3 regions of the Streptomyces sp. 5-10 genome follow, and region 2 is predicted to be linked to each of the others. Evidence: riboswitches for the same ligand, from Rfam matches in the RefSeq annotation. Region 2 holds a riboswitch; each other region holds the start of a gene.
What was found. Region 2 has a riboswitch for cobalamin ahead of metE (5-methyltetrahydropteroyltriglutamate--homocysteine S-methyltransferase). Riboswitches for the same ligand answer to the same signal wherever they lie in the genome.
Positions count from the first base shown of each region.

Region 1 (10,205 bases), on a different contig from region 2:
GCGCCGATGGACCAGCCGTGCAGCACGACCCCGGTCGCCCCGTACGACACCGCGTAACGGATGGCCGCGTCCAGGTCGCGCCACTCGGTGTCGCCGAGGTGGGATATGCCGTCCTCGGAGCGCGGGGCGCCGGGGTCCCCCCGGTAGGCGAGGTCGAGCACCGGCACCCGCAGCTGCCGCAGGAAGGGCATGACGACCATAGGGTGCTCACGGGTGGTGCCGAGACCATGGGTGGTGATCACCCATGTGGAGCGTTCGCCGGGGATGAACCAGGCGGGCAGCGGACCGAGTTCGGCGGGCACGTCCACGTCGGCGTGGTCGATGCCGAGCGCGTCCCGTGGGTTGCCGATGTGCACCTGGGGGGTCAGCCGCACCCGGGTGCCGGGCGTGAGTTCGCCGTGGGTGACCCGCTCCAGGCGGCGTACGACGCAGTCGGCGGGGTGCGGGGCGTCCTCGATGACGGGGCCGACGACGGCGTGGCAGGAGCGGCCGGTGAGGCCGTAGGTGCCGGGGCGCAGCGAGGCGAGCGAACGGGTCAGGGTGATCTGGCCGGCCGCGGTCGCGTGGACGGTCAGCGGCGCCTCGTTCGGCAGCGGACGGTTGGCGGACGGTTTCAGCGCAGCGCTGGTGGCGTACCGTCCGGCCGCCACCGCGGCCACGCCGACACTCAGCAGGGTGGTGGCGGCCGCGACCGCCGTTGTTCGCAGACGCATCCCTCCCAGTGTGGTCGGGGAGGCGGCCCCCGGCCAGCGGGCGTGCCCGGCCGGGTGACCGCCCGGCCGGGGCCCGGGGGCGTGCCGGGCGGGCTCAGCCCTTCTGGCCGTAGCCGCTCAGCTTCTCGGCGGCGCGCCGCATCTCGTCCGGCGGGATCAGGGAGGGGGTGCGGCCGGGCACGGAGACCGCGGTGAGCCAGACCTGGCACATCCATTCGAGCTGGGCGGTGCGGTCGTAGGCCTGGTCCAGGGTGGCGCCGTGGACGACGGTGCCGTGGTTGCGCAGCAGACAGCCGCTGCGGTCGCGCAGCGCCTCGAGCATGGCGTCGGCCAGTTCGTCGGTTCCGTAGAGCGCGTACGGCGCGACGCGGACCGGGCCGCCGAGGGCGGCGGTCATGTAGTGGATCGCGGGGAGCTCGTCCACGAGCGTGGAGACGGCCGTGGCGTGGACGGCGTGGGTGTGGACCACGGCCTCGGCGTCGGTCTCCCGGTAGATCGCGAGGTGCATGGGCAGCTCGCTGGTGGGCTTCAGCGTGCCGAGGACCTGCTGTCCGTCCAGATCGACGGCGACGGCGTCCCTGGGGCCGAGCCGGTCGTAGGGGACGCCGCTCGGGGTCACCAGGACGGTGTCGCCGACCCGGGCCGAGACATTGCCCGAGGTGCCGACGACCAGGCCGTCGGCGGTGGTCCTGCGGGCCGTACTCACCACCTGCGTCCATGCCTGCCGCAGGGGATGGGTCAGCCGCGGCTGCGGCTGCCGCGTGGATCGCGACTGGGTCACCTGCCCTCACCTCCGGGGCCCGATCCTTCCAGGCGGCCGCCGGCCGCGCGGCGGCGGGACCGGAACGGGCGCGGCGGGCGACTACGGCCGCGCTTCGTGGGCACCCGGCTCCGGAAGGGTGAACGTGGGGGGACGGCGGGCGGCCGCGGGGGCGGCCCCGGGGCCCGCTCCGGCGGCTCTCGATCGCGCCTCAACTCCCGTACGACACGGGAACGTAGGCTGGAATTCACAGGGCCTTGGCGATCCCGCAACCATGTCACCCCGATGCCCTACTCAGTTCATCTCCCGTTCACCCTGTTTCCTTACGTTCACCGTGCCACTAACGACCTTCGAACTGATTGACCGGGTGTATGGAACACATCACGCTTCTCATCGGGATCGTGATCGTCACGGCCTTGGTGTTCGACTTCACGAACGGCTTTCACGACACGGCTAACGCCATGGCCACCACCATCTCCACGGGAGCACTCGGGCCCAGGGTGGCGGTGGCGATGTCGGCCGTCCTCAATCTCGTCGGCGCGTTCCTGTCCGTGGAGGTGGCCAAGACCATCTCCGGCGGGATCATCGACGAGGGATCCGGTATCCAGCCAGAAGTGATCTTCGCGGGACTCGTCGGCGCGATCCTGTGGAATCTGGTGACGTGGCTCGCCGGACTCCCCTCCAGTTCCTCGCACGCCCTGTTCGGCGGTCTGATCGGCGCCACGGTGGTCTCCGTCGGCCTGGACGGGGTCAACGGCGACGCGATCGTCATGAAGGTCCTGATCCCCGCCGTCGCCGCGCCGGTCGTGGCCGGCATCGCCACGCTGGCCGCCACCCGGCTCACCTACCGGCTCGGCCGCGACCGCTCCCCGGAGGACACCGCGAAGGGCTACCGCGCGGGGCAGATCGCCTCGGCCGCCCTGGTCTCCCTGGCCCACGGCACCAACGACGCCCAGAAGACGATGGGCGTGATCACCCTGGCGCTGGTCACCGGGAACGTGGTCGCGCCCGACTCCGACCCGCCGCTGTGGGTCATCGTCTCGGCGGGCCTGGCCATCGCGCTCGGCACCTACCTGGGCGGCTGGCGCATCATCCGCACCATGGGCAAGGGCATCACCGACATCCAGCCGCCGCAGGGCTTCGCCGCCCAGACCGGCGCCGCGACCGTCATCCTCGCCTCCTCCCACATCGGCTTCGCGCTGTCCACCACCCAGGTCTGCTCCGGCGCCGTCATGGGCGCGGGTGTCGGCCGTAAGGGCGCCGTGGTGCGCTGGTCGACCGCGGGCCGGATGGTGGTCGCCTGGGTGCTGACCCTGCCGGCCGCAGGTCTGGTGGCGGGCGCCGCCGCGCTCCTGGCCGACCAGGGGAACGCGGGCATCACGGCGGTGGCCGTGCTCGCCGTCCTGGCCTGCGGGGCGATCTGGATGCTGTCGCGCCGCAAGCCCGTGGACCACACCAACGTCAACGAGGTCGCCGCCCAGGAGCCGGTGGGCGCCGTCACGGCCGCACTGCGGTCCGTGGCCCCGCCGCCCGCCGGTACGGCGAGCGCCGCCCCCGAGGACGGCACCTCGGAGAACACGCCCGAGCAGACCCCCACCCCCGCCGCCGCGAGCAGCACCACCCGTTAAGGAGCCAGGAAACATGAACATCGACTGGGCGGCACTCGGCCAGGTCTTCGGCGTCAGCCTCGCGGTGACGGTCGGCATGGTGGGCGTCTTCACCCTGGGCATCGTCGGCACCTCCCGTAAGGCGACGCCGGAGCAGGGCGGCACGGCCGCCACCGTGCCCGGGGGCGCGGTGGACGGCTCCCCGCTCGCGCGCACCGGCGCGTACGCCTGCTTCGCGGTGTGCGCCGCGGTCGTGGCGTACGGCATCTATCTGATCGTCGCCTGAGGACGCCGCTTCCCCAAACCACCCACCGGCCGCCGGATGGTGGCGCTGACCAGCGCCGACCGTCCGGCGGCCGTCCTGTGAGGGGCGGTTGTCTGTGGGGCTCGGCACACTCGGGCGTGATGGGTCATATGCGAGTTGACGGCCATTCGCGGCCCATGGTGGACTTCCCGAGCCAAACGGCGGCAGGAGAGGAAGCCGGTGAGAATCCGGCGCGGTCCCGCCACTGTCACCGGGGAGCACCCTCCCATCGCCTGTATGGGGTCACGGCTCGTCCGTACGGTTCGTCGCGTACGCGGGGCTGGAAGACCGGGAGGGCCGCGGATCCGGGAGCCAGGAGACTCTCACCGCCGGTCACGTCGAACCAGGGCGAGGACCCTGAGTGAGGACATACCGCCATGCCCGGCACCGCCACGCCGCCAGCCCTCCCTGTCCGCTCCGGCTCTTCCGGCCCCTCCGGCCGATCCGCTTCCGTATCGCCTTCCGTATCGCCGCGCCGAGGCGTGACGGCGGCCTGACGGATGCGTGCCGACCACGCCTCGTTCGCGTGCGGCGCGGCCCTCGGCTTCCTCGGCGACCTCGCCACGGGTGATCCGCGCCGCGGCCATCCGGTGGCCGCGTTCGGGCGCGCCGCCGGGGCCGCCGAGCGCCGGCTGTGGCGCGACCACCGGGGCTACGGGGCCCTGCACACCGCGTTGTGCGCGGGCGGCGCGGCCGCCGGTGCCGCGCTGCTGACCCGCGCCGTACGGGGCCTCGGGGGCCGCCGTGGCGCGGAGGTCGCGCTGACCGCCGCCGCCACCTGGGCCGTGCTGGGCGGCACGAGCCTGGGCCGTGAGGCACGGGCCGTCGGCGGTGCGCTGGCCGCCGGGGACCTCGAGGCCGCCCGGGAGCGGCTGCCGCATCTGTGCGGCCGCGACCCGCAGGCGCTGGACGGGCCGCAGATCGCCCGCGCGGTGGTCGAATCGGTCGCCGAGAACACCTCCGACGCGGTCGTGGGCGCGCTGGTGTGGGGCGCCGTGGGCGGTGTGCCGGGGCTCATCGGCTTCCGCGCCGTCAACACCCTGGACGCCATGGTGGGCCACAAGTCGCCGCGCTACCGGCGGTTCGGCTGGGCGGCGGCCCGGCTGGACGATGTGGCCGGCTGGCCCGGTGCGCGCCTTACGGCTGCCCTGGCGACGCTCGCGGGCCCCGATCCGCGCGGTGCGTGGCGCGCCTGGCGGCGCGACGGCCGGCGCCATCCGAGCCCCAACGCGGGCCCGGTGGAGGCGTCCTTCGCGGGCGCGCTCGGCGTCCGGCTGGGCGGCACCCTCGCGTACGGCGGCCGGGTCGAGCACCGGCCGGTGCTCAACTCCGGCGGGCGGCCGGTGGAGTCGGCCGACATCGAGCGGGCGATACGGCTGTCGCGGTGCGTCGGCGTCCTGTCGCTCGGGGTGTCCGTAGCGGCCCGGCCGGTCCTGAGGGCGTTGACGGGGCGGCCCCGGGCCTTGGAAAGGGGCGGCGGATGAGCGGGATACGCGGTAAGGGCGGCACGGACGGTTCCGGGGCGCGCGGCGGGGGGCTGCTCGTCGCGGGCACGACCTCCGACGCGGGCAAGAGCGTGGTGACGGCCGGGATCTGCCGCTGGCTCGCCCGTAAGGGCGTCAGCGTGGCGCCCTTCAAGGCGCAGAACATGTCGCTCAACTCCTTCGTCACCCGGGAGGGAGCGGAGATCGGGCGGGCACAGGCCATGCAGGCCGCCGCCGCGCGCGTCGAGCCCAGCGCGCTGATGAACCCGGTCCTGCTGAAGCCGGGCAGCGACCGCAGCAGCCAAGTGGTGCTCCTGGGCAAGCCGGTGGGCGAGCTGAGCGCGCGCGGGTACTTCGGCGGGCCCGGAGCCCCCTCGCCCGGCGAGAGGCTCTCCACGGGGCGTGAGGCGCTGCTGGAGACCGTCACGGAGTGCCTGGAGGAGCTGCGGAGCGCCCATGACGCGGTGATCTGCGAGGGCGCGGGCAGCCCGGCCGAGATCAATCTGCGCCGCACCGACATCGTCAACATGGGGCTGGCGCGCGCCGCAGGGCTTCCGGTCGTGGTGGTCGGGGACATCGACCGCGGTGGCGTCTTCGCGTCCTTCTTCGGCACGACCGCGCTGCTGTCGGCGGCGGACCAACGGCATGTGGCCGCCTACTTGGTGAACAAGTTCCGCGGCGATGTGAGCCTTCTGGAGCCCGGCCTGGAGATGCTGCGCGGCCTCACCGGGCGCCCGACCGTCGGGGTGCTCCCGTTCGCCCACGGGCTGGGCATCGACGAGGAGGACGGGCTGCGGGTGTCACTGCGCGGCGCGGTGCGGGAGAGCGTCGTGGCGCCTCCTTACGGCGCGGACGTCCTGCGGATCGCGGTGGCCGCCGTGCCGCTGATGTCCAACTTCACGGACGTGGACGCGCTGGCGGCCGAACCGGGCGTGATCGTGCGGTTCGTGGACCGGCCCGAGGAGCTGGCGGACGCCGATCTGGTGGTGCTGCCGGGCACCCGGGGCACCGTAAGGGCGCTGGAGTGGCTGCGTGAGCGCGGGCTGGCCGACGCGATCGCCCGGCGGGCCGCCGAGGGCCGCCCGGTGCTGGGCGTCTGCGGCGGCTTCCAGGCGCTCGGGGAGCGCATCGAGGACGAGGTCGAGTCGAGGGCCGGGACGGTCGCCGGGCTCGGGCTGCTGCCGGTGCGGGTGCGGTTCGCGGCCGAGAAGACCCTGGCCCGGCCGGTGGGCGAGGCGCTCGGCGAGCGGGTGGAGGGCTACGAGATCCACCACGGGGTCGCCGAGCTGCTGGACGGGGCCGATGAGCCCTTCCTGGACGGCTGCCGGGTGGGCTCGGTGTGGGGCACGCACTGGCACGGCTCGCTGGAGAGCGACGGCTTCCGGCGGGCGTTCCTGCGGCGGGTGGCCGCCGCGGCGGGCCGGGCGTTCGTCCCCGCGCCGGACACCCACTTCGGCGAGCTGCGCGAGGAGCAGCTCGACCGCCTCGGCGACCTGATCGAGGAGCACGCCGACACGGACGCGCTGCTGCGGCTCATCGAGGAGGGCGTCCCGGAGGGGCTGCCGTTCGTCCCTCCGGGGGTGCCAGGGGGGACGACGTGACGAACCCCCGCCCCCACACCGAACCGCCACCCCCACGCACCCCAGGAGGTACCGCCGCGTGACCACCACCTACCCCTTCAGCGCGATCGTCGGCATGGACGGCCTGCGGCTCGCCCTGCTCCTCAACGCCGTCTCGCCCGCCGTGGGCGGTGTCCTGGTGCGCGGCGAGAAGGGCACGGCCAAGAGCACCGCCGTAAGAGCGATCGCCTCGCTGCTGCCCGAGGTGGACGTGGTGGCCGGGTGCCGGTTCTCCTGCGATCCGGCCGCGCCCGACCCGTCCTGCCCGGACGGGCCCCATGAGCCGGGCACCGGCGAGGCGCGCCCCGCGCGGATGGTCGAACTGCCCGTGGGCGCCTCCGAGGACCGGCTGGTCGGCGCGCTCGACATCGAGCGGGCGCTGTCGGACGGGGTGAAGGCGTTCGAGCCCGGGCTGCTCGCGGACGCCCACCGCGGGGTGCTCTACGTCGACGAGGTCAATCTGCTGCACGACCATCTGATCGACCTGCTGCTCGACGCGGCCGCCATGGGCGCCTCCTACGTCGAGCGCGAGGGGGTGTCCGTACGGCACGCGGCGCGCTTCCTCCTGGTGGGCACCATGAACCCCGAAGAGGGCGAGCTGCGGCCGCAGTTGCTGGACCGCTTCGGTCTCACGGTGGAGGTCGCGGCGTCCCGCGACACCGAGGAGCGGGTCGAGGTGGTGCGGCGGCGGCTGGCGTACGACGAGGACCCCGAGGGGTTCGCGGCGCGCTGGGCGGCGGACGAGGAGGCCCTGCGGGAGCGCATCGCGGCGGCGCGCGCCCTGCTGCCGCGGGTGGGGCTCGGCGACCGCGCGCTGCGGCAGATCGCGGCGGTGTGCGCCGGGTTCGAGGTGGACGGGATGCGCGCGGACATCGTGACGGCCCGTACGGCGACCGCGCTGGCGGCTTGGGCGGGGCGCACCGACGTCCGGACCGAGGACGTACGGGGGGCGGCGCTGCTGTCGCTCCCCCACCGCCGGCGGCGGGCGCCGTTCGACGCGCCGGGGCTCGACGAGGACAAACTCGACGAGATCCTGCGGCGGTTCGAGGAGGACGACCCCGAACCGGATCCGGACCCGGGCCCCGAGGACGGGCCGGGCGGCTCCGGGCCGGACGACCCGGGCGGCCCCGAAGGCGGACCGCAGGAGGGCGCGGGCGGCGGGGCGCGGGAGCAGGCGCCGCCCGCCGAGCCCGAGCCGTCCGTCCCCGACCAGCGCACGGGTGAGCACGGGACGGCCGACCGCGAGCCCGACCCCGCCCCGGCCGATCAGGACGGCGGGGCAGGAGAATCGGACGCCGGCGCCGGCGGAGCCGGAGGTGAGCGGGCGGCCGTGGGCGCCGCCGAGCCGTTCCGTACCCGGCGGCTCGACGTCCCCGGCCTGGGCGAGGGCGCTGCGGGCCGTCGCTCGCGCGCCCGCAGCGCGCACGGCCGCACCACCGGAGCGCGCCGCCCGCGGGGAACGCTCTCCGCGCTGCATCTGTCGGCGACCGTCCGGGCGGCCGCCCCGCATCAGCTGGCGCGCGGACGGCGCGGGCCCGGACTCGTGGTGCGCCGGGACGATCTGCGCGAGGCGGTGCGCGAGGGCCGGGAGGGCAATCTCGTCCTGTTCGTGGTGGACGCGTCCGGCTCGATGGCCGCGCGCAAGCGGATGAGCGCGATCAAGGGCGCGGTGCTGTCGCTGCTGCTGGACGCCTACCAGCGGCGGGACAAGGTCGGGCTGATCACCTTCCGGGGCGCGGGCGCCGAGCTGGCGCTGCCGCCCACCTCGTCGGTGGACGCGGCCGCCGCACGGCTGGAGCGGCTGCCGACGGGCGGCCGTACGCCGCTGGCGGCCGGGCTGTTGAAGGCCCGGGAGGTGCTGCGGGTGGAGCGGCTGCGGGATCCCGCACGCCGTCCGCTGCTGGTCGTGGTGACCGACGGGCGGGCCACGGAGGCGCGGCGGTCCGGCGGGCCCACGCCGGTCGAGCGGGCCGGGCGCGCGGCGCGGATGCTCGCGGGCGACGGGGTCGCCTCGGTGGTCGTGGACTGCGAGTCGGGGCCGGTGCGACTGGGGCTCGCGGGCGCGCTCGCCCGCGAACTGCGGGGCACGCCGGTGACACTCGACGAGCTGCGCGCGGACAGCGTGACCGCGCTGGTACGCGATGTACGAACCGTTTCGAACCCTCGGAGGGCCGCCTGATGCCGCAAGGACAACCGACCGTCGTGCCGGACGACGGGCTGACCACCCGCCAGCGCCGCAACCGTCCGCTGGTGCTCGTCCACACAGGTCAGGGCAAGGGCAAGTCGACCGCGGCGTTCGGGCTGGCGCTGCGGGCGTGGAACCAGAACTGGCCGGTCGGTGTATTCCAGTTTGTAAAGTCCGCGAAATGGCGGGTCGGTGAGGAGCGTGCGCTGCGCGTCCTCGGCGACTCGGGCGAAGGGGGGACCGTCGCATGGCACAAGATGGGCGAGGGCTGGTCGTGGGTCCAGCGCGACATGGCTTCCAGCGAGGAGGCCGCACGCGAGGGCTGGGAACAGGTCAAGCGCGATCTCGCGGCGGAGACATACCGGCTCTATGTACTGGACGAGTTCGCGTATCCGATGCACTGGGGCTGGGTGGACCCCGACGAGGTGGTGGCGGTGCTGCGGGACCGGCCCGGAACGCAGCACGTCGTCATCACGGGGCGTAACGCACCGGCGCAGCTGCTGGACTTCGCCGACCTGGTCACCGACATGTCCAAGGTCAAGCATCCGATGGACGCCGGTCAGAAGGGCCAGCGAGGCATCGAGTGGTGAGTGTTCCGCGCCTGGTGATCGCGGCGCCCGCCTCCGGCAGCGGGAAGACGACGGTCACGGCGGGGCTGATGGCCGCCTTCGCGGAGCGCGGTCTGGATGTGTCCCCGCACAAGGTCGGCCCGGACTACATCGACCCTGGCTATCACGCGCTGGCCATCTCCTCGGCCGCCTCTTCGGGCGCCTCAGGGGCCGGCCGGTCGCGGGCCGGGGGCGCGCGCCCGGGCCGGAATCTGGACGCCTATCTGTGCGGTCCGGACCGGATCGCGCCGCTGTTCCTGCATGGGGCGGCGGGCTGCGATCTGGCCCTGGTCGAGGGGGTGATGGGCCTGTTCGACGGGGCGGCCGGGCAGGGCGAGCTGGCCTCGACGGCGCATGTGGCCAAGCTGCTGCGGGCGCCGGTGGTGCTGGTGGTGGACGCGTCGTCGCAGTCGCGGTCGGTGGCCGCTCTGGTGCATGGCTTCGCCTCCTGGGACCCCGAGGTGCGGGTCGCGGGGGTGATCCTCAACAAGGTCGCTTCGGACCGTCACGAGGCGATGCTGCGCGAGGCGCTGGAGGGGTGCGGGGTGCCGGTGTTCGGCGCGCTGCGCCGGACGCGGGCGGTGCGGGCCCCGAGCCGCCATCTGGGTCTGGTGCCGGTGGCCGAGCGCCATGCGGAGGCGGTCGATTCGGCGGCCGCGCTGGCGGCGCGGGTGCGGGAGGGCTGCGATCTCGACGGACTGCTGGCGCTGGCGCGCGGCGCACCGCCGCTGTCCGGGCGGGCCTGGGATCCGGAGGAGGAGATACGCCGGGCGATGGACGCCGTCCCCGGTGCCGGGGCCCGGGGCGACCGGGCGGCGCGGCCGGTGGTCGCCGTGGCGGGCGGGGCCGCGTTCACCTTCTCGTACGCGGAGCACGCCGAGCTGCTCACGGCGGCCGGGGCGCGGGTCGTTCCCTTCGACCCGCT
Region 1 is NZ_JACVYG010000013.1:97,825-108,029, reverse strand. It holds gene IEJ02_RS17745 (alpha/beta hydrolase) at 1-713, opposite strand, end outside; gene IEJ02_RS17740 (class II aldolase/adducin family protein) at 808-1,494, opposite strand; gene IEJ02_RS17735 (inorganic phosphate transporter) at 1,845-3,101, shown strand; gene IEJ02_RS17730 (hypothetical protein) at 3,115-3,366, shown strand; cobalamin riboswitch at 3,509-3,726, shown strand; gene IEJ02_RS17725 (cobalamin biosynthesis protein) at 3,885-4,868, shown strand; gene IEJ02_RS17720 (cobyric acid synthase) at 4,865-6,469, shown strand; gene IEJ02_RS17715 (putative cobaltochelatase) at 6,528-8,666, shown strand; gene cobO (cob(I)yrinic acid a,c-diamide adenosyltransferase) at 8,666-9,262, shown strand; gene IEJ02_RS17705 (cobyrinic acid a,c-diamide synthase CobB) at 9,256-10,205, shown strand, end outside.
Region 1: it holds a riboswitch for cobalamin, as region 2 does, so the genes downstream of both, IEJ02_RS17725 (cobalamin biosynthesis protein) here and metE (5-methyltetrahydropteroyltriglutamate--homocysteine S-methyltransferase) in region 2, are expected to answer to the same signal.

Region 2 (10,205 bases):
GCGCCCGCGTTCGCGGTGAAGGCCGTGACCCCCGGCTCCGGCCGGGTGGTGGCGACGGGTGCGTCCCCGGAGGTCACCCGCACGTCCTTCGCCGTACGCAGGCGTGTCGGGCCTCCGGCCCGGGCGCTCAGCCGCGCCTCGCTCAGCGCACCGCCCGTCCAGCTGACGTCCACCTCGAAACCGCCCCGCGCCAGCAGGCCCCGCACGCTGCCGTCCGGCAGGTTCGGCGGGAGGGCGGGCAGCAGGTGCAGCTCGTCATGCTGGCTCTGCAGCAGCCATTCGGTCACTCCGGCGCAGGCGCCGAAGTTGCCGTCGATCTGGAACGGCGGGTGCAGGTCGAAGAGGTTGGGGGCGGTGCGCTCGGGGGTGAGCAGATCGGTGAGCAGCTTGTAGGAGCGATCGCCCTCCTGGAGCCGCGCCCAGAAGTTGATCTTCCAGGCCAGCGACCACCCGGTCCCCGCGTCACCGCGCTGTACGAGGGTGGTGCGCGCCGCGGCGAACAGGTCCGGGGTGCGCGTCCGGCTGATCTGGTTGCTCGGATGCAGCCCGTACAGATGGGAGACATGGCGGTGCTGCTGCTCGGGGGCGCCCGCGTCCCAGTCCTGCTGCCACTCCTGGAGCTGGCCCCGCGCGCCGATCTTCATGGGGGCGAGCCGTCCGCGCGCGGCGAGCACCTGGTCCCGGAAGGCGGCGTCGGTGCCGAGGAGGTCGGCGGCCGAGGCCACGGCGCCGAACAGGTCGCGCAGCAGCTGCATGTCCATCGTCGGCCCGGCGCACAGCGAGCCGCCACCCCCGTCGTGGTGGGCGTTCTCCGGGGAGACGGAGGGGCAGGTGACCAGCGCGCCCGTGGTCGGGTCGGTCACCAGCGCGTCGAGGAAGAACTCGGCCGCGCCCTTGAGGACGGGATAGCGCGCCCGCAGCTTCGCCGTGTCGCGGGTGTAGCGGTAGTGCTCCCAGATGGCCATGGACAGCCACGCGCCACCCATCGGCCACATGCCCCAGAAGGCGCCGTCGACGGGCGCCGTGCCGCGCCAGGCGTCGGTGTTGTGGTGGGTGACCCAGCCGTCCGCGCCGTACTGAGTGCGCGCCGTGGACCGCCCGGCGACGGCCAGCTCGTCGAGCAGGGTGAAGACCGGCTCCCAGCACTCCAGGAGGTTGGCGGGCGCGGCCGGCCAGTAGTTCATCTCCGTATTGATGTTGATGGTGTACTTCGAGCCCCAGGGCGGGCTCGTCAGGTCGTTCCAGATGCCCTGGAGGTTGGCCGGCTGGGTGCCGGGGCGGGACGCCGCGATGAGCAGATAGCGGCCGTACTGGAAGTGCAGCTCGATCAGTTGCGGATCGCCGCCGGAGGCGAAGCGGGCGACCCGCTCGTCGGTGGGCAGGGCCGCCGCGTCGCTGGTGCCCACGTCCAGCGAGGTGCGGCGAAACAGCGCGCGGTGGTCCTCGACATGGCGACCGCGCAGCCGGCCGTACGGGCTGTTCGCCGCCGGGTTGAGGTCCGCCGCCGCCCGGCCCGCCGCGTCGCCATGGGCGTTCTCCCAGTTCACATAGGTGGTGCCGATGGACACCAGGACGGTGGCCGCGTCGGCGCCCCGGACGGTGACGGTCCCGCCCGCGCTGGTGGTGGTGCCGCCCTCGGCGAGCACCCGCACCAGCGCGCGGAACCCCACCGCGCCGGCCACCCCGCCCGTGGCGTCGCCGGTCCCGTCGAGGGCGGCGGTGAGCGGGTCGGGCGAGGACGGGGAGGTGTGCAGCGGGCTGTCGAACGTGGCGCCGAAGGACAGGGCGCCCTTCCTGGACGCGGACAGCCGGACGACGATGACGCGGTCGGGAGCGCTGGCGAACGCCTCGCGGGTGTACGTCACACCGTCGCGGGTGTAGGTGGTGGTGGCGATCGCCGAGTCCAGGTCCAGCTCCCGCCGGTAGCCGGACACCGCGCCGCCCGTCGGCAGCTTCAGGAGCAGGCTGCCGACGGTCTGGTACTGGGCCTGGCCGCCGGGCACACCGAGGAAGTCGGAGTTGATCAGTGTCTCGGCCTCGGGCCACTTTCCGTCGAAGACGAGCTGCCGGATGCGGGGCAGGGCGGCCAGGCCCTTGTTGTTGTCGTATTCGTGCGGCCCGCCCGCCCAGAGCGTGTCCGCGTTGAGCTGCAGCCGCTCGGTCTCGGTCCCCCCGAACACCATCGCGCCGAGCCGCCCGTTGCCCAGCGGCAGGGCGCTCAGCCAGTCGGCGGCGGGCGCGCGGTACCACAGCGCCAGCGGCCGGTCCGCCGCCTGGTGGCCGTGGCGCGCGGCGTGGGCGGACCCGGCGGGCAGACCGGTGGCCGCGAGGCCCGTGGTGGCCGTGGCGGCGAGGGCCATGAACTGCCGGCGCGGGACGTCGGGGGTCACTTGGCCACGCCCGTGGCGTAGGTGATGCCGCCGAAGAGGTGCTGCCGGGAGGCGGGCTCGGCGTAGGACTCCTTGGTGTGGCCGAGTCCGGTGCAGAAGGCCCGGCCGCCCTTGTACGCCTGGTAGCGGCTGATGGGTTGATCGCCGTTCACGGTGCCGCCGCTGTACGAGGACTCGTCCAGCGCGGCGAGCACGCGCACGGTGGGCGCGTTCGCCGCGGTGATCGGCACGGCGCCGGCCGCGGCCTTCATCACGGAGCGGCGCGGGGCGGGGGCGGGCAGGTCGGGACGTTTCCTGTGCACGGGGAACCTCCGGGGAGAAGTGTGATTCTCAAAGGGGGTTGGGCACAGCGCGCGCCGTCGCGCCTGGGGCGCCGCACGGGTCCGTGGGCGTAAGGGGACCGTACCGAGTCGGCCCCACTTTGCAAAGCCCGTTGACAAAATCCTGTGCCGGGTCAGCGTGGTGAGGCGGACCGGGGCCGCGTACCGAGGCAGGGGGTGGGTGTGCGGCACCCCGGGGACCTGCGCATAGGCTGGGGCCCTGTCAGGACAACGGCGGTAACGGGGGACACGATGCGGAAAGAGGCGGTTCGGTACCTTCGCTGTCCGTACTGCTCCGACGCCATGACGACGACCGACGGCGTGCTGCGGTGCCCGCAGGGGCACAGCTTCGATGTGGCGAAGCAGGGGTACGTCAATCTGCTGCGTGGCGCCGCCAAGTTCAGCGCGGACACCGCCGCCATGGTGGCGGCCCGTGCGGAGTTCCTGGCCGCCGGCCACTACGCGCCGATCGCCGGGGCACTGGCCGCACTGGCGCGCGCGACGGCACCGGAGGCCACGGGCGGGGACCTCGGGTGTGTCGTGGACATCGGTGGCGGCACGGGCTATCACCTTGCCCGGGTGATGTCGGAGTTCCCGGACTCCGAGGGAATCCTGCTCGACATCTCCAAGTTCGCCGCCCGCCGGGCCGCGCGGGCGCATCCCCGGATCAGCGCGGTGGTGGCCGACGCGTGGGACGGGCTGCCGTTCGCCGACGGTGCCGCGTCGGTGGTCCTCAATGTCTTCGCGCCGCGCAATCCGGCCGAGCTGCGGCGGATTCTGCGTCCCGAGGGTGTGCTGCTGGTGGTGACGCCCCGGCCGGATCATCTGCGCGAGCTGGTGGACGCGCTGGGGTTGCTGCGGGTCGGCGAGCAGAAGGACGAGCGGCTGGCGGACCGGCTCTCGGCGCGTTTCACCGAGGTGGCCCGGGAGCGGTCGCGGAGCACCATGACACTGGACCACAAGGCCGTGCCGCAGCTGGTGGGGATGGGCCCCAACGCCTGGCATCAGCAGACCGAGCGGCTGGAGGAGCGCATCGCGCGGTTGCCCGAGCCCTGCGATGTGACGCTGTCCGTCACGCTCACCGCGTACCGTCCGCTGGTCTGACGCCCGCCCCGGCCGCCAGGGCTTCGCTCGGCGCCGTCAGGTCCATACGGTGTATCCGCCGTCCACGCGGATCGCCTCGATACCGCTGATGTACCGGGCGCCGCAGCGGTCCTGGGGCAGGACGAGCTGGGGGCCCGCGCGGTCCAGCGGGGTGCCGTCCATGGTGACCGCGAGCAGGACGGGGGCACGGCCGAAGTCCGGGTCGATCTCGGCCCAGGACAGCAGCGCGCGGTGGCCGTCCGCGCCACGTACGGCGATCAGGAAGCGCAGCCGGTCCTTGCGCCGGGCGGGGTCGAAGCCCGGGCCGGCGGCGACCAGGACGTCGTGCAGGAACGGCCCGGTGAAGCGGTGGTGCTGGACGCCGCTGGTGGCGCAGTCGAAGCTCACCCGCGCCCGGTGCTGGGGCCAGGAGAGCAGCTCGGACACCGTCAGCCGGGCGGGGCGGGCCAGATCGCCGGTGAGGGCGACTTCCGCCATCGGACCGGCGGCCGTACTGGCGGCTGCGAGGGAGTCACTCACGGGCTACCACCTCCTGGAGGAGCGTTACCCGAACACCCATGCCAGGCAAACGCACATGCCATGCCGATAGACCAAAGATCGCGCTGGTGCGAGGGAGAAGGCGCCATTTCCCTGGCATCTGCGGCATGGTGACGTTCGACTCACCGGCGGTTCGGGGTGCCACCGGACCGCGGGCACAGGACGCCGCAGATCCCGTAACCGACCCCCGTCCAGGCGGCCCGCGATTACCCGGCGATTCCCGGGTGGACCAGGAGTTCCCGCGCCGCGCGGATCGACCTCGACCCGCGCCCCCGACCCGACCCGGACGGCCTCGGGGATCGGCTTACCCCATTGGGAGGACGTTGGGCCGCGATCCGCCCGACAAAGGGGCACCATGCATACGAAGCCGGTCATTTCCGGCCGCTCATCCTCAGCAAGGAGTTCCCATGCGTATGCGGACCGCCCTGTCCACGCTCGCTCTCACCGCCGCGTCCCTCGCCGTCGGCGCGACCGGTGCCGTCGCGGAGGACGGCCCCGACACCACCGTCAACAACACCACCAGCACGACCTTCCCCGGCCTGTGCGCCAGCAACCAGTTCTCCTTCGTCACCGTCCCGGTCAATCTGGTGGGCCAGTCGGACTCCAGCTCGTGCTGACCTCCTGCGCCACGAGCCCGTGAGGAGCGGAACCCCCGGCCGGCGCGGCCGGGGGTTTCCCGTGCCGTGAGTGGGCCATGCGGGCAGCGGCACCGACCGCCTCCACGTGTCCCACCTCACCATCCCGCATACCGGACGGGACCCCGCACACCGCCGGGCGGTCCCCTAGGCTGGCTGCCGCAGCTGGTTCGCCCCGTCCGCCAGGCGGGACGCGTCGCAAGAGGGAACCCGGTGGAAATCCGGGACTGCCCCGCAGCGGTGAGCGGGAACGACCGCCGTCATACGCACTGGGCCCGGTGAGAGGGGCCTGGGAAGCGACGGCCAGTAGGTGTCCTCCTGAGGAGGGCGCGCCCGTGAGTCCGAAGACCTGCCATCTGCCCGCGTACGGACCACCCGTGCGCGGACATCCCGGTGACCTCGAGGGCGGGTCGGCGAACCTGTACCAGGCGGACGACCGCGCGCCTGCCGCGCGAGGTCGTGGCGTCCGGTCCGTCACCCTTCGCGCTCTCCTCCCGTCGCCGGGACCTCAGGGATTCATCTCGCGAAGGAGATCTCCGTGACCACCAAGTCCGCGGCCGCGGCAGCACGGGCCACCGTGTACGGCTATCCCCGCCAGGGCCCGAACCGGGAACTGAAGAAGGCGATCGAGGGCTACTGGAAGGGCCGCGTCACCGCCGGCGCGCTGAGGGCCACCGCCGCCGAACTGCGCCGCGCCACCTGGCGGCAACTGGCCGGGGCGGGCATCGACGAAGTCCCCACGGGCGACTTCTCGTACTACGACCATGTGCTGGACACCACCGTCATGGTCGGCGCCGTCCCCGACCGCCACCGGGACGCCGTCGCCGCCGACCCGCTCGACGGGTACTTCGCGATGGCGCGGGGCACCCAGGACGTGGCGCCGCTGGAGATGACCAAGTGGTTCGACACCAACTACCACTATCTGGTCCCGGAGCTGGGTCCGGACACGGTGTTCGCGGCCGACTCCGCCAAGCAAGTCGCGGAGCTCAAGGAGGCCCTGGCCCTCGGGCTGACCGCGCGACCGGTCCTCGTCGGCCCCGTCACCTACCTCCTCCTCGCCAAGCCCGCCCCCGGCGCGCCCGCCGACTTCGAGCCGCTCACCCTCCTGGACCGTCTGCTCCCGGTGTACGCCGAGGTCCTGGCCGATCTGCGGGCGGCCGGTGCCGAGTGGGCGCAGCTCGACGAGCCGGCCCTGGTCCAGGACCGCACCCCGGCCGAGCTGAACACGGCCGGTCGCGCCTATCGCGACCTCGGCGCCCTCGCCGACCGCCCGAAGCTGCTGGTCGCCTCGTACTTCGACCGCCTCGGCGAGGCGCTGCCGGTGCTGGCCAAGGCCCCGGTCGAGGGGCTGGCGCTGGACTTCACGGACGCCGCCGCCGCACATCTGGACGCGCTGGCGGCCGTCGGCGGGCTGCCCCGCAAGCGGCTGGTCGCCGGTGTCGTCAACGGCCGCGACATCTGGGTCAACGACCTGGAGAAGTCCCTGGCCACGCTCGGCACCCTGCTGGGCCTTGCGGACCGGGTCGATGTGGCCGCCTCCTGCTCGCTGCTGCACGTGCCGCTCGACACGACGGCCGAGCGGGACATCGAACCGCAGATCCTGCGCTGGCTGGCCTTCGCCCGGCAGAAGACCGCGGAGATCGTCACCCTCGCCAAGGGCCTGGCCCGCGGCACCGGCGCGATCACCGCCGAGCTGGCCGCGAACCGGGCCGACCTCGCCTCCCGTGCGGGCTCCCCCATCACCCGCGACCCGGCCGTCCGCGCCCGCGCCGCCGCGGTCACCGAGGCCGACGCCCACCGCTCCCAGCCGTACGCCGAGCGCACCGCGGCCCAGCGCGCCCACCTCCGGCTGCCGCTGCTGCCGACCACCACCATCGGCTCCTTCCCCCAGACCGGAGAGGTGCGCACCGCCCGCGCCGACCTGCGCGGGGGCCGGATCGACACGGCCGGGTACGAGGAGCGCATCAGGGCCGAGATCCGGGAGGTGATCTCCTTCCAGGAGAAGACCGGCCTGGATGTACTGGTGCACGGCGAGGCCGAGCGCAACGACATGGTCCAGTACTTCGCCGAGCGGCTGACCGGCTATCTCGCCACACAGCACGGCTGGGTCCAGTCCTACGGCACCCGCTATGTACGCCCGCCGATCCTGGCCGGTGACATCTCGCGCCCCGAGCCGATGACGGTGCGCTGGACGGCGTACGCCCAGTCCCTCACCGACCGCCCGGTCAAGGGCATGCTCACCGGCCCGGTGACGATGCTGGCCTGGTCCTTCGTCCGCGACGACCAGCCCCGCGGCGACACGGCCCGGCAGGTGGCGCTCGCCCTGCGCGACGAGGTGAACGACCTGGAGGCGGCCGGGACCTCGGTCATCCAGGTGGACGAGCCCGCGCTACGCGAGACCCTGCCCCTGCGCACCGCCGACCGGCCCGCCTATCTGGCCTGGGCGACCGAGGCCTTCCGGCTCACCACCGGCGGCGTACGCCCCGACACCCAGATCCACACCCATATGTGCTACGCCGAGTTCGGCGACATCGTCCAGGCGATCGACGACCTCGACGCCGATGTCATCAGCCTGGAGGCCGCCCGCTCCCATATGCAGGTGGCCCGCGAGCTCGCCGCCCACGGCTATCCGCGCGAGGCCGGGCCCGGGGTGTACGACATCCACTCCCCGCGGGTGCCCAGCGCGGAGGAGGCGGCCGAGCTGCTGCGGACGGGCCTGAAGGCCATCCCCGCCGAGCGGCTGTGGGTCAACCCCGACTGCGGTCTGAAGACCCGCGGCTGGCCGGAGACCCGCGCCTCGCTGGAGAACCTGGTCGCCGCGGCCCGTACGGTCCGCGGTGAGCTGTCCGCGTCCTGACCCGGACGCCCGCCGGACGCCCGGCCGGGGCCGGGGCGCCACGCGCCCCGGCCCCGATGCGGGCCTCCGGCCCCGACGCCGGCCCAGGAGGGTCGGCCCTCAGGCGTCCAGGTACGGGTAGTCGATGTACCCCGCGTCGGTGCCGCCGTAGTAGGTCGTCTCGTCCGGTGTGTTGTACGGTCCGCCCGCTCGCAGCCGGGCCGGAAGGTCGGGGTTGGCGAGGAAGAGCGCTCCGAAGGACAGCATGTCGGCCGTGCCGTCCTCGATGAGCGCCAGCTCCTCCGCGCTGGTGAACCCGTCCGTCGCGGGGTTGAGGACGAAGGTCCCCGAGAACTCCTTGCGGAGGATGCCGGTCAGATCGCGGGAGTCCTCGACGACGTGCAGATAGGCGGGGCCGGTCTCGTTCAGGCGGCGGATCAGCTGGACGTATGTGGCCTCGACGTCGGGCTCCTCGATGCCGTTGTAGCGGATCCCGGGCGAGACGCGTATCCCCGTGCGCCGCGCTCCGATGGCCGCCGACACGGCCGCGACCACCTCGGCCGCGAACCGGACCCGGCCCTCGGTCGAGCCACCCCACTCATCGGTGCGCAGATTGGAGCTGGGGGCCAGGAACTGGTGGATCAAGTAGCCGTAGGCGGCGTGCAGTTCGACCCCGTCGAACCCCGCCGCGATGGCGTTGCGTGCCGCCTGGGCGAAGTCCGCGATCGTCTCCCGCACCTCCTGGGAGGTCAGCGCGCGTGGGGTGGTGAAGTCCTTCATCCCGTCGACGGTGAACAGCCGGCCGGGTGCGGCGACGGCCGAGGGAGCGACCTGCACCAGCCCGTCGGGCAGCAGGCCGGGGTCGCCGACCCTGCCGACGTGCGAGATCTGGGCGAAGACCGTCCCGCCCGCGGCGTGCACCGCGTCGGTGACGCGGCGCCAGGCGGCGATCTGCTCGGCGCTGTGCAGCCCCGGGGTGTGGGGGAAGCCCTGGCCGACCACGGACGGCTGCGACCCCTCCGTGATGATCAGCCCGGCCGTGGCCCGCTGCGCGTAGTACGTGGCCATGGAGTCGGTGGCCGTGTTGCCGGGCCCGAAGGCACGGGCACGCCCCATGGCGGGCATGACCAGGCGGTTGCGGAGCGGCAACCCGGCCAGGTCGATCGGATCGAAGGGTGTGGTCACAACGGCTCCCGGGGTCGATGGGGCAGGACAGTTCGGTCGGCAACGAGATCATTGGCCAACCAACGATCTCGCGGCGGAGCCACCATAACCCATTCATTGGGTGGCCAATGATTGGTCGGCCACGATAGCCTTGCCAGCATGACCACAGAGCTCCCGCACACCGCCGCGACGGAGGACGAGCACATCGACGCGACGGAGGTCGGGCCCACCGGCGCGGCGGAGGCCGGATACGGCGGCCACGTCAGTCAGACCCTGGCGCGGGTGTCCCGCCTGCACCGCCTCGCCGGGGGCAGGCTGCTGCGCCCGACCGGCCTCTGCTCCGGCCAGGAATTCCTGATGATGACCCTGTGGGACGCCGGATCGGTCCGGCAGTCGGAGCTGGCGAGGGCGCTCGACCTGGACCCGTCGACCGTCACCCTGATGCTGCGGCGGCTGGAGCAGGGCGGGCATGTCACCCGCGCCCGCGATCCGCTGGACCGGCGCGTCATGCTCGTCCGGGCCTCGGAGCAGAGCTACGCCCTGCGGCCCAAGGTCGCGGAGGCCTGGGCGCGGCTGGAGGAGCACATCCTGGACGGGCTCGACGCCGGGGAGCGCGAGGCCTTCGCCAGGATCCTCATGAAGGTCGAGAAGAACCTCGCCGCGGAAGAAGCCACGGAAGAAGCCACGGAAGAAGGGGAAGAAGGCCCCGAGCGCTCCTAGCGGGTGTCCGGCGCGTGGCAGGGGCTTCGCCCCTGGACCCGGGGGGCTGGGGCGAAGCCCCACACGCGGCGGAGCCACGTGGCCCGCCGCAGGCGTCACGGTCCGTCGGACATGACGCCCCTTGGGTCAGGCGTGGCGCGTCCACGAGCCCAGCACCATCAGCGTCTTGGTGCCGGTGACCAGCCCCACGCGGCGCAGACCGTCGATGACCTGCTGCAGGTGCTCGATGTCCCGCACCCGGACGTGCACCAGGGCGTCGGGGTCACCGGCGATGGTGAAGATGGCCTGCACCTCGGGGACGGTGTAGCAGGTGCGGACGATCTCCCCGACCGGCGTCGTACCGGTGTAGGACAGCTCCACGAACGCCTCGATGCCCCAGCCGAGCTTGGTGTGGTCGATCTGCACCGTGAAGCCCTTGATCACCCCGGTGTCCTTGAGCCGGTCCACCCGGCGCTTGACCGCGGCCACCGACAGTCCCACCTCGGGCGCCATCTCGGAG
Region 2 is NZ_JACVYG010000008.1:179,768-189,972, reverse strand. It holds gene IEJ02_RS13295 (glycoside hydrolase family 95 protein) at 1-2,360, opposite strand, end outside; partial or broken gene IEJ02_RS13290 (ThuA domain-containing protein) at 2,390-2,590, opposite strand; gene IEJ02_RS13285 (putative RNA methyltransferase) at 2,963-3,814, shown strand; gene IEJ02_RS13280 (molybdopterin-dependent oxidoreductase) at 3,851-4,333, opposite strand; gene IEJ02_RS13275 (hypothetical protein) at 4,759-4,968, shown strand; cobalamin riboswitch at 5,136-5,357, shown strand; gene metE (5-methyltetrahydropteroyltriglutamate--homocysteine S-methyltransferase) at 5,525-7,843, shown strand; gene IEJ02_RS13265 (alkene reductase) at 7,943-9,007, opposite strand; gene IEJ02_RS13260 (MarR family winged helix-turn-helix transcriptional regulator) at 9,146-9,706, shown strand; gene IEJ02_RS13255 (Lrp/AsnC family transcriptional regulator) at 9,833-10,205, opposite strand, start outside.

Region 3 (10,205 bases), on a different contig from region 2:
CTTGCCGTGGTGGCGCTGGTGTGGACCGAGTGGCATGGGGCGCGGCAGGCGGAGGCGGCGCTGGCCTTCGGGGCGCTCATCGCCGTGGGGGAGGCGATCCGGTGCGTCGAGGCGCCGCCCGCGCTGCCGGGCGGCGGCGGGGGAGTGCCCGATCCGCGCGGTGAGCCCGCGCCGCTCGCCGCCGCAGGCGCCCTCGGATACGCCCTGCTCGGGCGGCTCGGCGGGGAGCCCGCCACCCACGGCGTCCTCCAGGTGGTCACCGTCGTCGTGGCCGCGTCCCTCGCCGGGCTGGTGGCGCCGCTCGCGCTCGGCTGCCCGGTCGACCCCGGCCACACCGCCCGCCGGGTGCTGACCGCCGCGTTCGCTGCCGTCTGCTTCCAACCGCTGCACCGGACCGGCCGTTTGGCCGATTGGCTCGGCCACGGCCCGTCCATCGTCGGCTATTTGCTCGCCCTGCTGACCCTGACCGCCCTCTGCGACGCCGTCCTGGCCGCCGCGCTCGCCCGCGCCCGTACCGGCTGGCCTTACGGGCCGCTGCTCCGCGACGAGCTGCGGTCGCTGCCCGGCGTGGGGGCTGCGGTGTGCGCGACCGCGGCCGTGATGGCGCTCACCGTGGCCGTCGCCGGGCTGTGGCCGGTGCCGGTGCTGGCGGTGCCGCTGCTGCTGATCCAGTACTCCTACCGCCGCTACGCCGGGATACGGGCCACCTACCGCCAGACCATCGCCTCCCTGGCCCGGTCGACCGAGATAGCCGGGTACACCCCGACGGGCCACGCCCGCGAGGTGGCCGGGCTCAGCCGGGCCGTGGGGCGTGAGCTGGGCCTCTCCGAGCCCCGGCTGACCGTGCTGGAGTACGCGGCGCTGATGCACGACATCGGCCAGCTGTCGCTGGTGGACCCGGTGCCCGCCGGGGCCACCGAACCGCTGCCCGCCGCCGAGCAGCGCAAAATCGCGCTGCTCGGCGGCGCTGTGGTACGCCAGACCGGGGTACCCGCCGAGGTAGCGCTGGTCGTGGAGCGCCAGGCGGACCCGTACCGCGAGCAGCCGCTCGCCGCGCGTATCGTGCGCGCGGTGAACGCGTACACCGAGTTGGTGAGCGGGCCCGCGGCCGAGGGAGCGGCCGGGGCGGCCGCGCTGCGCGCCCTGGAGCGGCTGCGGCTGGCCACGGCGCGCGACTTCGACCCGGTCGTGGTCGAGGCGCTCGCCACGGTGCTGTCGCGCGGGGTGCACGGCCGGTCCCGGTGACCGGCCCGGTGACCGGCCCCGGTGACCGGCCCCGGCGACCGGCCCCGGTGAGAACTGAGAACTCGCCGGTAATGAGCGGGCCTCCCGAGGGGCATGGTTGGATGCGAGGAGAGGGGTGCCAGGCCAGATGGCCGGTGGCAAGGAGGTGTGGTGGGCGTCGCATCCCGGCCGCAGGGTGAGGGGTCGGGCTGAGATGTCCGCGAATGTGTGGCAGGTTGTCTTCAAGGGAGGGCGACGCCGTCCGCGAAGGCATCTGGTACGGGACGACTTCGATACCGGCAGGCGGGAATCGTGAAGATCTTCGGCAAGGTACGGCACCGGCCGTCCGCCTCATGGCGGCAGGCCACGGACCGTGCGTTCACGCTCATCGGCGACGGCCGGTACGAGGACGCGGGCGCGCTGCTGACCCGCGCCGCCGACCTGGAGCCGTGGCTGTCGGAGTCCTGGTTCAACCTGGCGCTGCTGCACAAGTTCCGGCACGACTGGGAGCAGGCGCGCGCCGCGGGGCTGCGGGCGGTCGCGCTGCTGGACCGCGAGACGGGCGCTCCGGACTGGTGGAACGTGGGCATCGCGGCCACCGCGCTCCAGGACTGGCCGCTGGCCCGCCGCGCCTGGCAGGCGTACGGGCTGAAGGTGCCCGGAGAGGCGTCCGCGTCCGGTGAGCCGCTCGGCATGGAGCTGGGCAGCGCGGCGGTGCGGCTGTCCCCTGAGGGCGAGGCCGAGGTCGTCTGGGGCCGCCGGCTGGACCCGGCCCGGATCGAGGTGCTGTCCATCCCGCTGCCGTCGTCAGGGCGGCGCTGGGGCGAGGTGGTGCTGCACGACGGTGTGCCGCACGGTGAGCGGGCGACCTCCGCGGGCCCCGTGTACCCGGTCTTCGACGAGATCGAGCTGTGGGCGCCGTCCCCGGTGCCGACCTGGGTGGTGCTGCTGGAGGCGGCCACCGAGGCCGACCGGGACGCCCTGGAGCGGCTCGCGGCGGACGCGGGCTTCGCGGCCGAGGACTGGTCGTCGTCGGTGCGGCTGCTGTGTCGTTCCTGCTCGGAGAGCCGGATGCCCAGCGACGAGGGCGAGGGCGAGCATCTGGACCCCCACGACCACAGCGAACCGGGCCACCCCGGGCCGCTGGGCCACCGTATGGCGGGCTCGGGCTCGCTGTGGGTTCCCGAGCGCGAATGCGGGATCGCGGCGCCTGGGGGGCTGGTGCGGGGGTTGCTGGACGGGTGGGTCGCGGACAGCCCGGATACGCGTGAGTGGCGGGACTTGGAAGAGGTCTGCTGAGCGGCTGGCGGCTGGCGGCTGCACTGGGTCTTAGGGGTGTCGGGCGGATCGCGGCGCCTGCGGCGGGCTTGTCCCCTCCCCGCCCCTTCCCGAATCTGGGGCTTCGCCCCAGGCCCCGGCGGGGCTCTGCCCCTGGCCCCGATCCGGGGCTTCGCCCCTGGCCCCGGGTGGGGCTTTGCCGCTGGTCCTGATCTGGGGCTTTGCCTCTGGCCCCGGTGGGGCTTTGCCTATGGTCCTGAACCGGGGCTTTGCCTCTGGCCCCGGTGGGGCTTTGCCTATGGTCCTGAACCGGGGCTTTGCCTCTGGCCCCGGTGGGGCTTTGCCGCTGGTCCTGATCTGGGGCTTTGCCTCTGGTCCTGAACCGGGGCTTTGCCTCTGGCCCCGGTGGGGCTTTGCCCCTGGCCCTGAACCGGGGCGTCGCCTCAGGCCCCGGACCGGGGCTCTGCCCCTGGCCCCGAACCGGGGCTTCGCCCCAGCTGGCGGTGGGGCTCTGCCCAGGTCCTGGGGCGGGGCTCTGCCCCAGACCCCGGCCGGGAGCCCCGGACGTGCGCGGGTCTCCGCTGCGCTGGTGTGCCGACCGCGATCAGGCCGCCGGTGCAGGCACTCGCGCCCTCACCGTCGGGCCCGCGGACGCCTTGGCCCCCTGGCCTCCTGGCCTCCTGGTCACCGGTCGGCTGCTCGATCACCGCGTCGCGGGTGGCGCGGTCGGTGTCCTGGTCGGTGAGCTGATCGCGGCTGCGGTCGGTTCGTCGGCCACGGGGGCCGGGGGCGGAGCCCCGGTAGCGGGGAGGGGCGGGGAGGGGAAAGCACCGATATGCGGCTCCGCTGCGTGGTCCGCCAGCAGCCCGGTCACAGTGCGTAAGCGCACCGCGCCCCGCCGCGCCGTGCCCGTACCCTGTAGGGCGACGCATCACGGTTGAAGGAAGGCATACGGCGGACGATGTCGCAGCAAGGGACGAAGCAGCGGGTGGACGACGAGTTCATCGTGGACACGGAGGACTGCGAGGAGCGCGAGCGGGCCTTCCGCGAGCGCGGCACCGCCCGCCCGATCACCGTGTACGGCAACCCGGTCCTGCACAAGGAGTGCCGGGACGTGACCGTGTTCGACGAGGAGCTCGCGCGGCTCGTCGACGACATGTTCGCCAGCCAGCGGGCGGCGGAGGGCGTGGGCCTGGCCGCCAACCAGATCGGTGTCGACCTTAAGGTCTTCGTCTACGACTGCATGGACGACGAGGGCGTTCGCCATGTGGGCGTGGTGTGCAACCCGGTGCTGGAGGAGCTGCCGGCCGACCGCCGGGTGCTGGACGACTCCAACGAGGGCTGCCTGTCGGTCCCCACGGCCTACGCGGAGCTGGCCCGCCCCGACTACGCGGTGGTGCGCGGCCAGGACCTCAACGGCGAGCCGATCGCGGTGCGCGGCACCGGCTACTTCGCGCGCTGTCTCCAGCACGAGACCGACCACCTTTACGGCTACCTCTACATCGACCGGCTCTCCAAGCGCGACCGTAAGGATGTGCTGAAGCAGATGGCCGAGGGCACCGCCCGCTATGAGACGGTGCCCAACGACTGAGTGTGTCCCACCGCACAGGGCGGGCCGGACCTCTCCGGGTCCGGCCCGCCCTGTAGACATCAGAAGTCGTCGTCGAAGGCGACCGACCCCTCGACCGCGACCTGGTACGCCGAAGCGCGCCGCTCGAAGAAGTTGGTCAGCTCCTGGACGTTCTGCAGCTCCATGAAGGAGAACGGGTTCTCCGAGCCGAAGACCGGCGCGAAGCCGAGCCGCCGCAGGCGCTGGTCGGCCACGCACTGCAGATACTCCTGCATCGACGCCGTGTTCATGCCCGGCAGCCCCTCGCCGCACAGATCGCGGGCGAACTGGAGCTCCGCCTCGACGGCCTCCTTCAGCATGTCGGTGACCTGCCGCTGAAGTTCGTCGTCGAAGAGTTCCGGCTCCTCCTCGCGGACGGTGTCCACGACCGAGAAGGCGAACTCCATGTGCATCGACTCGTCGCGGAACACCCAGTTGGTGCCCGTCGCCAGGCCGTGCAGCAGCCCGCGCGAGCGGAACCAGTACACGTACGCGAAGGCGCCGTAGAAGAACAGCCCCTCGATGCAGGCCGCGAAGCAGATCAGGTTGAGCAGGAAGCGGCGGCGGTCCTCCTTGGTCTCCAGCCGCTCGATCTTCTCCACCGAGTCCATCCAGCGGAAGCAGAACTCCGCCTTCTCCCGGATGGAGGGGATGTTCTCGACGGCGGCGAAGGCCGCGGCGCGGTCGTCCGGGTCGGGGAGGTAGGTGTCCAGCAGCGTCAGATAGAACTGGACGTGCACCGCCTCCTCGAAGAGCTGCCGCGACAGATACAGCCGCGCCTCGGGGGAGTTGATGTGCTTGTAGAGCGTCAGCACCAGGTTGTTGGCCACGATCGAGTCGCCGGTCGCGAAGAAGGCGACCAGACGGCCGATCAGGTGCTGCTCACCGGGGGAGAGCTTGGCGAGGTCGGCGACGTCGGAGTGGAGGTCGACCTCCTCCACGGTCCAGGTGTTCTTGATCGCGTCGCGGTAGCGGTCGTAGAACTGCGGGTACCGCATCGGCCGCAGGGTCAGCTCGAACCCGGGATCCAGCAGGTTCTTGGTGTGGCCCGGCGCGGTGTTCACGGTGGTCATCTCGGATGCGGTGGGCATTACTGGCAGGCCTCGCAGGACTCGGGGTTTTCCAGGGAGCAGGCGATCGCGTCGGCCTCGGCCGGGGCCTCCTGCACGGGGAGGGGCGCGGGGGTGGCGGCGGCGCCACCCCGGGCGCTCTGGGCGATCCGGGTGGCCGGACGCGAGCGCAGGTAGTACGTGGTCTTGATGCCGCGCTTCCAGGCGTACGCGTACATCGAGCTGAGCTTGCCGATGGTCGGCGAGGCCATGAAGAGGTTCAGCGACTGGCTCTGGTCGAGGTACGGGGTGCGGGCCGCCGCCATGTCGATCAGGGCGCGCTGCGGGATCTCCCACGCGGTGCGGTACAGCTCCCGTACGTCCGCGGGCACCCAGGAGAAGTCCTGGACCGAGCCGTTGGACTCGCGCAGCGCCTCGCGGGTCTGGGCGTCCCAGACGCCCAGCTTCTTGAGGTCGTCCACCAGATAGGAGTTGACCTGGAGGAACTCCCCGCTGAGCGTTTCGCGCTTGAAGAGGTTGGAGACCTGCGGCTCGATGCACTCGTAGACCCCCGCGATGGAGGCGATGGTCGCGGTCGGCGCGATCGCCAGCAGCAGTGAGTTCCGCATCCCGGACTTCGCCATCCGCGCGCGCAGCGCCTGCCAGCGCTCCGGCCAGGTGGCCACCGCGTCCGGGTAGTGGTCCGGGTGCAGCACACCGCGCGCGGTGCGGGTCTCGGCCCAGGCGGGGTGCGGGCCGTGGCGCTCGGCGAGCTCGCAGGACGCCTCGTACGCGGCGAGCATGATGCGCTCGGAGATCCGCGTGGACAGCGCCGTGGCCTCGGGCGAGTCGAACGGCAGCCGCAGCCGGAAGAAGACGTCCTGGAGGCCCATGAGGCCCAGACCCACCGGGCGCCAGCGGGAGTTGGAGGCCCCGGCCTCCTCCGTGGGGTAGAAGTTGATGTCCACCACGCGGTCGAGGAAGGTCACGGCGGTGTGGACGGTGGCGTCCAGGCGCTCCCAGTCCAGCTGCCCGTCCTCGCCCAGGTGCGCGGCGAGGTTGACCGATCCGAGGTTGCACACGGCGGTCTCGCCGTCGTTCGTGACCTCCAGGATCTCGGTGCAGAGGTTGGAGGAGTGGACGACCCTGCCGGGCTCGGCGGTCTGGTTGGCGGTGCGGTTGGCGGCGTCCTTGAACGTCATCCAGCCGTTGCCGGTCTGCGCGAGGGTGCGCATCATCCGGGCGTACAGCTGGCGGGCCGGGACCTGCTTGACGGCCTTCCCCTCGGCCTCGGCCCTGCGGTACGCGGCGTCGAACTCCTCGCCCCACAGGTCCACCAGATCGGGCGCGTCCACCGGGGAGAACAGCGACCAGTCGGCGTCCGCCTCGACCCGGCGCATGAACTCGTCCGGGATCCAGTGGGCGATGTTGAGGTTGTGGGTGCGGCGGGCGTCCTCGCCGGTGTTGTCCCGCAGCTCCAGGAACTCCTCGAGGTCCGCGTGCCAGGTCTCCAGGTAGACACAGGCCGCGCCCTTGCGCCGGCCGCCCTGGTTGACGGCGGCCACCGAGGCGTCGAGCGTGCGCAGGAACGGCACGATGCCGTTGGAGTGCCCGTTGGTGCCCCGGATCAGCGAACCGCGCGCCCGGATGCGGGAGTAGGACAGGCCGATGCCGCCCGCGTGCTTCGACAGCCGCGCCACCTGGTGGTAGCGGTTGTAGATCGAGTCCAGCTCGTCCAGCGGCGAGTCCAGCAGATAGCAGGACGACATCTGCGGATGCCGGGTGCCGGAGTTGAACAGCGTGGGGGAGCTGGGCAGGTACGACAGCGTGCTGGTCAGCCGGTAGAGCTCGGCCACGTCCTCCAGCGCCCGCTCCGAGTGGTCCTCGGCGAGCCCGCAGGCCACGCGCAGCAGGAAGTGCTGCGGGGTCTCGATCACCTGACGGGTGAGGGGGTGGCGCAGCAGATAGCGGCTGTAGAGGGTGCGCAGCCCGAAGTAGCCGAAGCGGTTGTCGGCGCCGTCGGCCAGGGCCCGCTCCACCAGCGCGTCCAGCCGCTCGGCGTGGGCGGCGGCGAACTCCGCGGTGGAGTCGGCGAGCAGGCCCTCGCGGTGGCCCACCCGGACGGAGGCCGAGAAGGAGACCGCGCCCTGCCCGGCCGCCTCCTGCGTGATGGTGAGCGCCAGCAGCCGCGCCGCGAGCCGCGAGTACTCCGGCTCCTCGGCGATCAGCCCGGCCGCCGCCTCGGTCGCGAGGGCCCGCAACTCCGCCTCGTCCGAGCCGGGATGACGGCCGCGCAGGGCGGCGGCCGCGACCTTGCCGGGATCGGTGGCGGGCAGGTCGGCGGTGAGTCCGGTAAGGGTCCGTAGCAGGGCGGTCCCGGGCGCGTCGTCCGCTGCCTGAGAAGCCGCCTGCGCTGAAACCGGATCGGCGGGCGCGATGGTCACTGAGGTGCTCTCCCTCGCTGGGCTGGGGCCACGAGGGGTGGTGCGATGGGCGCGTACGGGCATGCCGATGCCGCACTCCTCGTACGCCGGGCACACCACGCAGCGTCCATCGGCCCAACCCTCGAGGCCGGGGGACGTGTTCACAGGGCCGTCGGCAGGTGCTCGGACTCACGGGCACGCCGAATTGAGCGCACACGTACACCGTTGCGGGACAGTTCCGGATTCCCACCGGATTCCCCTGCGGCGACAGCGAGCACGAGCATACATCTTGTGTCGGCCGACGCACGCGCCCCCATATCTTGTGTCGGAGCTGCGGAGTTTCGCATGAATGTGCTCATGCGTTCCGGAGGTGGCCCGTGACCTGGGGCGCGCGTCAGGCCATCACTTGGGCGTGTGGCGGCGGGCGTCACAGCTCCACGGTGAAGGCCCAGAGGGTGATGTCCGTCCCCGGCAGGGGCGCCCAGTCGCGCTCCGGGGCACGGACGAAACCCAGCCGCTCGTACAGGCGGTGGGCGGCGGTCATCGACCGCTGGCTGCTGATCACTATGCGCCGCAGGCCCAGTGCGCGGGCCCGGTCCAGGCAGGCTCGTACGAGTGCTTCGGCGGCGCCGCGTCGGCGCGACTCGGGGCGGACGGCCAGCATCCGGAACTCGCCCTCGCCGGGGCGGGCCAGCTCCGCGTACGCCCCGCCGTGCACGGCGAACGCCACGGCGCCCAGGACCTCGTCGCTGGCCGCGTCCGCCGCGACCAGCAGCTCGGCCTCGGCGGCCCGGCGGCGGGCGTCGCGCAGGGTGGCGAGATAAGGATCACTGTCCTCGAAGTCCAGGAGCCCGTCCCCCAGGTACACCTGCGCGGTGAGCTCCCCGATTCCGTCCAGTTCCTCGTCCCGCGCGTGCCTGATCGTGATATCCATGCCCGCAGTCTGCCGCAGGCCACTGACAGCCGGGTCGCCGTGCGCCGGGGGTGGGCGCCGGGGTGGTCCCCGGCGTCACTGGGTGACGGCGGTGATCACTCCGGTGGAGCCCGCGCGCTGGTTGGCGGCGTCGGCCTCCTGGTAGGTGACGTAGCGCCGGACCGTGCCGTCCGGCAGCGTCAGCTCATAGACGACAACGGGTTGGGGCGGCCATTGGGGTGCGTTTCCGCCGCAGTTGCAGGCCATTGTTCCCTGCCTTTCCCTCGGGACGTTGTGGGGCGTTGTGGAGGGTGTGGGGGGGTGTGGGGGGTGTGGGTGTCAGTCCAGCCACCGCGAGGCGACACCGGCCAAGTAGGAGAGCGTCAGGGCGGTGGCCGGGAGGTCGAACCACGCGGTGGTGTGCAGCAAGGAGGCGTAGGCGGCGATGGCGGCGGCCACCCATGTGCTGGTGCACCAGCCGCAGTTGACCAGGTAGGAGGCGCGGGAGTCGTCGCCGAAACGGTCGGCGACCCAGATCCGGAACCCCGCCGCCAGGGTGTCCTTGGTGATGAAGCGGGTGATCCGGCAGGTGGTGCCGAGGGCGAGAAGGAACGCGGCGAGGCTCATCGGATCGTTTCCTCCCCGGGTGGTCATACGGGGGTCGGCACGGCCGATGTCACGGATGGGTCGGCACTGCCGATGTCACTCATTAGAGGCATGACGAGCGACGGCAAGCCATACCCCTCGGCATGCATTCGCCCGAATAGCCGAGCGCTTGTCATACAAGCTCGGCGCCACACGCGCCCTGATGCGCCAAACGAGTGATGGCCGCCGTGAGGGCCTTGAGCGACGCCGAGGGGCGTGGATAACTGGAAACGTGGCCGGCCGCCGAGGCTGCCCCATACCTCGTCGGCCGTCCCAGGAGCCGGGCGTCCGCCCCGTGGCTTCACCCTCATCCGCGCATCGCCCCGCGCGCCCTTGACCGGCTGCCCGGCAGCTCCCCGTTCCTCCGGTGGCGGCCTGTCCCAGAACCGCGCGGCGACGACGAGGCGTTGACCGGCGGTGTGTGCTCACGTCCGTCGGCACGCCGTCGGCGCACCTCACCCGAACCCTTCCCCGGGAGGACCGACCATGACTTCGACCGCACTCGCGACCGCCGCCGCCAACGCCGCCGCCGCCGCCAACGCCGCCAACACCGCCACCGCCGCCAACGCGGGCTACTGGCCGCCGGTGGGGCCGCCGACGCTGCTCGCCGTGGTGCCCGACTCGGGCCCCGCCGCCGGTGGCAACTACGTCCGGCTGTTCGGCCAGAACCTGCGCGGCGTCACCGGTGTGTCCTTCGGCGGCACGCCCGCCACCATCGTCTACCAGGACAACCCCGGAGGTGGCGGCGGTGGTGGCTGGGGTGGCGGCGGAGGCTGGGGCGGCGGTGGCTGGGGCGGTGGCGGAGGCGGCTGGCCCGGAGGCGGCGGCAACCCCGGCTACGACGGCATCGTGGTGATAGCCCCGCCGCACGCGCCCGGGACCGTCCAGGTCACCGTCACCACCGGCGCCGGGACCAGCAACGGCCTGCCGTACACCTACGTGGCACCGGCCCCGCCCATCGCCATCGCCATCACCCCGACCGTGGGCCCGACCAACGGCGGCACCCTGTACCTGATCACGGGCACCAATCTGACCGGCGTCACCAGCGTCACCTTCGGCGGTAA
Region 3 is NZ_JACVYG010000026.1:58,467-68,671, reverse strand. It holds gene IEJ02_RS26380 (HD-GYP domain-containing protein) at 1-1,245, shown strand, start outside; gene IEJ02_RS26375 (tetratricopeptide repeat protein) at 1,537-2,523, shown strand; gene def (peptide deformylase) at 3,464-4,093, shown strand; gene IEJ02_RS26365 (ribonucleotide-diphosphate reductase subunit beta) at 4,153-5,184, opposite strand; gene IEJ02_RS26360 (ribonucleoside-diphosphate reductase subunit alpha) at 5,202-7,604, opposite strand; cobalamin riboswitch at 7,741-7,894, opposite strand; gene IEJ02_RS26355 (GNAT family N-acetyltransferase) at 8,011-8,517, opposite strand; gene IEJ02_RS26350 (DUF7196 family protein) at 8,593-8,763, opposite strand; gene IEJ02_RS26345 (hypothetical protein) at 8,836-9,123, opposite strand; gene IEJ02_RS26340 (IPT/TIG domain-containing protein) at 9,628-10,205, shown strand, end outside.
Region 3: it holds a riboswitch for cobalamin, as region 2 does, so the genes downstream of both, IEJ02_RS26360 (ribonucleoside-diphosphate reductase subunit alpha) here and metE (5-methyltetrahydropteroyltriglutamate--homocysteine S-methyltransferase) in region 2, are expected to answer to the same signal.